Regions from separate parts of the Paenibacillus sp. J22P90 genome, predicted to be linked through region 2. Evidence: predicted binding sites of a transcription regulator. Region 2 holds the regulator's gene; the other holds the start of a gene.
What was found. The regulator LexA, encoded in region 2, represses DNA repair genes until DNA is damaged. The targets are predictions, from matches to a motif close to CGAACATATGTTCG.

Region 1 (3,402 bases), on a different contig from region 2:
TGCCCGGCGCGATCTCGAGCTGCGCGGGCCGGGGGATTTCTTCGGCACGAAGCAGAGCGGGCTGCCGGAGTTCCGCATCGCCGACATGATGGCGGATTTCGAAATCATGGAGCAGGCGCGAGATGATGCGGCCGAGCTTGTCGGCGACTCGTCCTTCTGGACGGGGGCTTCTTTTATGCCGCTGAGGGCGTATTTGGAGCGGGCTCATATTTTTGACAGCGAAGTGCTAGATTAGTAGGCGGCTTGCGAGACAAGTTGACCCATGGCGTGTTCCCTTTTAAGATAGGAGTAGCAGCGCTATTTTATGGAAACGAAGGTGTGCCGCCAGTGACTTATTTACTCGTTTATTTATTGATCATGAATATCATTACGTTTATTGAGATGGGACACGATAAAGGACAAGCCAAAAAAGGCGGGCGCCGTGTGCCGGAAAAACGACTTTTTTTACTCGCTGCGATTGGGGGCGGGATCGGTGGTTGGCTGGGCATGCGGATGTGGCGGCATAAGACGAAGCATACTTCCTTTGTTGTCGGCTTTCCGCTGCTGATTGCGCTCAATTGTATCTGCGTCATTTTAATAGCCATTTATATGTAAAATGGAGAGACAGCTGCCGGGAACGGTGGCTGTTTTTTTGTGTCTTGTCTTGGCGTGCCGCCAACCTAACCTGATGATCCCACACTTGACCCGAACCCCGCCATCTACACGTTCCCCTAAAGCAGCTAACTGGAAAAACTCCAGCTAATTCCCCGTAATCCCCCGGAAATTAAGCGATAAATGGAAAATATGTAGCTAAATCGCTGTTTTAAGAGGTTCTTGGCATTTGCGGGCCAAATACATGCATGAAATCCAGTTAGTTGATTTTTATTGAGAAAATGAGCGAATTTAACTGTACATTTTCCATTTAAAGGATCGGCCTACGGCGGATCGTTGGGCAGGTGGTTAACATCGGTTTTGCATATATACGCGGCCTCTGTCAAGTTTGCCTGCTTTCACTCATAAGATAGGAGCATGACGGGTATCGGAGGTGCGGGCATGAGTTATCAGCAATATGGCATCGATCCTGCGCTCGTGGAGCGTGTAAAGTTCAAGATGAAAAACCCTGAGGTCAAGGAACGCATCAAAATGCTGCTCCAAGGCGTTACGAAAGCAGATTTGCAAAACACGGCGAAGGTCACGCGTTTAATCGGTCTTGCTGCTGCCATTTTCGGTGAAAAGCTGACCGGAAGTCAGACGAACCAGATTTTAACGTTCATCATCGCGCAAAAAATCGATCCCAATAACACGTTTCATTTAATTAAGCTGTGGTCCATGTTTCGATAGCTGGACGATGAAAGCGCCACTTGTAGAGCTGAGGATGCTCTGGGAGTGGCGTTTTTGCTGTTGTTATTTACCACAGTAGAAAGTTTAAGTTTTCGGATCACGAAAACATCTTTCTGCTTGGCGATAAAACCTTCCTCTAAACGTGGTCGCTCATCCTTGAATGGCCTCGATAGAGGTTTTCTCATAAAAATAAAATTCCAAAAAATTCACTTGCATAACGAATACGTGTTCGGTATATAATATGGAAAAACGAATATATGTTCGCATATGGTGGTGAGAACATGAACGATTCAAGAGTCGAGACAGAAGAGGATGTCCAAATGATTAAGGATTTCACGCTGCTGCCGATTTTGCTTGATATGCTGGCAAGAGATATGGAGGAGCTTAAAGTTTATAAGGATAAGATCGTATACAATCACATTCTTTTTTATCTCAGAGAGGTTGAGATGGCTATTTATCCCGAAATACAACGATTGAAAAGCAAGATGAAACAGCGTGACATTAGGGTGATTCATACCGAAACCAATGCTTTAGGGATTAATGTCGAGTACAAAGTTCGAGGCTACATCCATCATTTCACGATGCTTCGCAGCTTGGTCAAGGCTGAGCTTATGACTACGCTGATGAATATGCGGGGGGAATTGCGATGAACAAAGGAAACAGGGGCGAGGTGCGAACGATTTTCCTGGCGGATTGTCAAAGTTTTTATGCCAGTATCGAGAAAGCCGATCATCCAGGACTAGAGAATAAGCCGGTTGCTGTTGCGGGAGATCCTGCGTTAAGGTCGGGTATTATTTTAGCTGCCTGCCCTGTTGCCAAAGGATTCGGTGTAACGACAGCCGAACGCTTGGGTGAAGCGCTCAAGAAGTGCCCCGAGCTGATCGTTATGCGGCCGCGGATGCAGCATTATATTGATATATCGCTGATGATTACCAGGATTTATCAGGAGTTTACGGATCTCGTTGAAATTTTTAGTATTGATGAGCAGTTCATGGACGTCACGGGGAGTCTGTCGTTTTTCGGAGGAGATGCTGAGAAGCTGGCGATGACTCTGCAGTATAAGGTGCTAAAGCAAACAGGGGTTAGAATTCGTGTAGGCATTAGTTCGAATAAAATACTAGCGAAAATCGCCACAGATATATGGGCCAAAAAGAATGAAAGCGGCATTTTCACGCTGCCTCCCTCTGCTGTTGAGGAACACCTTTGGAAGGAGCCAGTTAGTAAAATGTTCGGTGTTGGTTCGCGGATGACGGCCCATTTTGCCAAGTTGGGCATGTATAGCATTGGTGATGTGGCACGAACACCGCTGCCGCAGCTCAAGCAGAAATTTCGCGCGCGCTTCGGCAAGCAGTCGGATATTCATGCAGAGGTCATGTGGCGAACAGCGAATGGGCTGGATGACAGCCCGGTCACGCCGGGCACATTTGATACGCCGCCAAAGTCCATCGGCCATATGATGACGCTGCCGAGGGATTATGCGGATTCGTGGGAAGTGAATACGATTCTCATGGAGCTGACGGAGGAAGTGTGTAGGGACTGCCGGCGCAAAGGCTATATGGCCTCGATTGTGACCGTCAGCTGCATGTGCAGTCCATTCGATGCGCCGACAGGCTTCTCGCGTCAGATGAAAATGCCGGATCCAACGAATCATACGGGGACTGTTTTTCAAGCTGTGAAGCAGCTTTTTTATAAATTTTGGGATACGATGCCTGTTCGCCGTGCCGGCGTGATGCTGAGCCAGTTTGTGGACGATGCGACGTATCAGCTCACTCTTTTTGAAGATCAAGTGAAGGCACGAGAGCTGGAGAAGGTGACGGACAGCATTAAGGATCGATTCGGCAATGCGGCGATTGTTCGTGCGTCCTCCCTGACGACAGCCGGTCAAGCGCAGGTTCGTTCGCTCAAAATCGGAGGTCATTATAAATGAGCAAAAAACTGCAGAATAACGGTTTGTGGGAGTCTAGCCGCATGATGCTGCCCCAGCACCGAGAAGCAGCTCAGCGCGAAAGACATGACACTCCTACGGCTACGAAGCGCCCGACAGCGGATGACATTAGCATTATAAGAGAATCTGTTCTGCTG
Region 2 (3,402 bases):
CGCAACATTTATGTGATGACGGAAGAAGAGCGTGAGAGCGAAGGCATCCCGAGCTTGCCGCTTAACTTGAAACAAGCATTAGACGAGTTGCTTCGTGATGATGTTGTTTGCGATACACTCGGTGAGCATGCCCTTGCACATTTCTACGAGTTGAAAGAAATCGAGTGGGATATGTACCGTACACAAGTTCACCAATGGGAAAGAGATCAGTATCTGTCTCTGTACTAAGAGTTAGCTTGATCCATGAAGTTTGAATGTTGACAACTAGATAAGATAAGCCCGTCAGACTCGAAATCGAGATCTGATGGGCTTTTTAATGCGAAGGAGACTAATTGAACTATGGACAATTTTAATCGTAATTTGGAAAAGTATGCAGAGTTAGTCATTCGCGTCGGGGTTAACTTACATAAAGGCCAAGATTTGTTGGTGGAAGCTCCTATAGAGACATTGGATTTAACGAGACTTATCGTGCAAAAAGCCTATGAGGCTGGGGCAAATTTTGTCCATGTGCATTGGCAAGATGATGTCGTTACACGTAATAAGTTTGACTATGCGCAAGATGATGCGATGGATTACTATCCAGAGTGGTATACGACGATGCTGGAGCGTTTTGTTGAAAACGGCGGAGCGTTGTTGAACATTAAGGTACCGAATCCGAATCTTTATGATGGTATTGACGCCAGTTTGATTTCTAGAGCATCCAAAGCTGCTTCGACAGCTAGAGCGAAGTATCAGCAATATGTCCGAACAGGTGCATTTAGCTGGTGTTTGATCAAAGCGCCAACAGAAGCATGGGCTAATATTGTGTACGGGGATCTGCCAGAAGAGCAGCGAATTGCTGCGATGTGGGATGCGGTATTCAAATTCAACCGCGTCTATGAAGACGATCCTGTTGAAGCTTGGCACAAACATTTGGATACGCTGAAGGCGACGCACAGCTTATTGAATGCAAGAAGCTACAAAGCACTGCGTTATCGTGCTACGGGTACGGATTTACGTGTTGAGTTGCCAGAGGGGCATATTTGGCTAGGTGGGGATAATGAGAACGCGCGAGGCATCCGTTATGTGGCGAATATGCCGACAGAGGAAGTGTTCACGATCCCGAACCGAACAGGTGTTAGCGGCAAAGTGGCGAGTACAATGCCATTGAATATTAACGGAGCGTTGGTGGATAAGTTTACCTTTACATTTGAAGCGGGTAAGGTTGTAGACTTTACGGCAGAGGTGGGGTACGAACATTTGGCTCGTTTGCTGGATATGGATGAAGGGGCGCGCTACTTAGGTGAAGTTGCACTTGTTCCTTTCGATTCTCCGATTTCTAATGTAAATCGTATTTTCTACAATACAGGCATCGATGAGAATGCTTCCTGCCACTTGGCGTTGGGGAGCTGCTATCCGATTAATTTAACGGATGGTACCAAACTGACGAATGCGGAATTGAAAGCTCGCGGAGGGAATAGCTCATTGATTCATGTCGACTTCATGATCGGTTCAGCAGAGCTTGAGATCGATGGGGAATTAGCGGATGGGACAATTGAGCCGATCTTCCGTGCGGGGAACTGGGTGTTAACGTTCTAATTGTGATTGAAATGTAAGCGAATGGGATCACAAATTGACGAGGACGAAGCATTATGTTCAAAAGTGCAAAAATGCAAAAATGCAAAAATGCAACTCATTACACGAACGTATGTTTGATATGCGAAATGCTTGCAAATAGGCAACTTTTTCTGTGAGTATTCGTCGTTTTGGTGCATCATCGGTCCTAGATGGTGCTTTTTTGCACTAATTTAGTCATTTTGGGGCGTTTTCCCCGAAAGTAAGTGTATTTTTGCATCTTTGACCTTTTGTCCCTTGCGGCTTAGTCAAACCTGTAACCAACTTCTGAATAAAAAAGAGGAGCTACGTGGCATATGCCGCTTAGCTCCTCTTTTATGCTTTTTATGGGCGGATTCCCCCACATTTGTTCGCCTACATCGATGCTACATATCCCGGAACAATCCAATCACGCGACCAAGAATCGTCACATTTTTCAATAGAATCGGTTGCAGCGCGGAGTTCTCTGGTTGAAGGCGGATATGATCCTTCTCCTTGTAGAAACGCTTAACTGTTGCTTCATCGTCTTCTGTCATAGCAACGACAATATCGCCGTTATTAGCTGTTTGCTGTTGTTTTACGATGACATAGTCGCCATTATGAATACCAGCTTCAATCATACTGTCACCCATAATGCTGAGCATGAACACGTTGTTGTCACCGACCATGCTGGAAGGAAGCGGGAAGTAGTCTTCGATATTCTCAGTGGCTGTAATAGGAACACCAGCCGTTACTTTACCTACGAGAGGAACACGAGCGACGGACACTGCGAAATTAGATTCAGCACCATCAAGTCCCAGGATTTCGATTGCACGGGGCTTGGTTGGATCTCGACGAATCATGCCTTTTTTCTCAAGACGCTCCAAATGCCCATGTACGGTCGAACTGGAGGCTAGTCCAACAGCTTCGCCGATTTCTCTAACGGAAGGCGGGTAGCCTTTGTCTTTCACTTCGTTCTTAATGAATTCCATGATGGCTTGTTGACGCTGCGAAATTTTACTCATAAGTTATCACTCCAATACTGGGAATCATTACCCAAAGTATAACATAGAACCCGAGTTCGTACAAACATAAGTTCGAAAAACGATTGACTCAAACATGTGTTCGTGTTATTCTAATATCAGAACAAATGTTTGGGGGATGAATTTTATGTATATGGCTTACTCACAATCGAACGCAACAACTACACGTCAAGGTGCTGCTCACACATCCAGAGGGATGAACAATAAACGAGGTTATGCGAAGTTACTACTTCGTTTCTTGCTGATCGCAGTCATACTTGGTACTGTGTTTTCGTTTGGTGCGATTGTACAAGCCTATGCAGGTGATGGGAGCGTTACAGTAGCTGCATCAACTGCTTCTGTTCAACCATCGGAGAAAGTTGTCCAGCACGAGAAGATTGTCATTCAAAGCGGTGACACGCTTTGGGGAGTCGCAGAACTGCACAAAAAGAAGGGTGAGAACACGCGTTCTTACATCGAGAAATTGAAGTCATTTAATCATTTATCGAGCAACTCATTGCAAGCTGGACAAGTTCTAGTACTTCCTTAAATTATTGATTTATTCATATAAATGAAAGAGAGACATGGCGCTTGAGCTATGTCTCTTTGTGTCTATCCTTGACATTCCTAATCGGTGATGGCAAAGTAGTACTCATATTGAAATTTTGACTGGGAGGATTACAATGAGTGACAGCATGGATAAGACGATTGCGCGTATCAATGAACTAGCTCGTAAGGCGAAGGCGGAAGGCCTGACAGATGCTGAGCTAGAAGAGCGTAACGAATTAAGAAAGATCTATATCAATGC

Region 1: a site for LexA is predicted at 1,571-1,584, ahead of AC58UX_RS18820 (YhjD family protein). Genes of this name have one in related genera too.

What each region holds. Positions count from the first base shown of each region.
Region 1 covers NZ_JCAUAY010000005.1:303,953-307,354, forward strand. Annotated here, with positions in the region: gene recG (ATP-dependent DNA helicase RecG) at 1-235, shown strand, start outside; gene AC58UX_RS18810 (DUF1294 domain-containing protein) at 244-594, shown strand; gene AC58UX_RS18815 (stage VI sporulation protein F) at 1,033-1,320, shown strand; gene AC58UX_RS18820 (YhjD family protein) at 1,602-1,970, shown strand; gene AC58UX_RS18825 (DNA polymerase IV) at 1,967-3,247, shown strand; gene AC58UX_RS18830 (YhjD family protein) at 3,244-3,402, shown strand, end outside.
Region 2 covers NZ_JCAUAY010000004.1:592,468-595,869, reverse strand. Annotated here, with positions in the region: gene glnA (type I glutamate--ammonia ligase) at 1-228, shown strand, start outside; gene AC58UX_RS17085 (aminopeptidase) at 340-1,578, shown strand; gene lexA (transcriptional repressor LexA) at 1,980-2,597, opposite strand; gene AC58UX_RS17075 (LysM peptidoglycan-binding domain-containing protein) at 2,743-3,144, shown strand; gene AC58UX_RS17070 (DUF896 domain-containing protein) at 3,278-3,402, shown strand, end outside.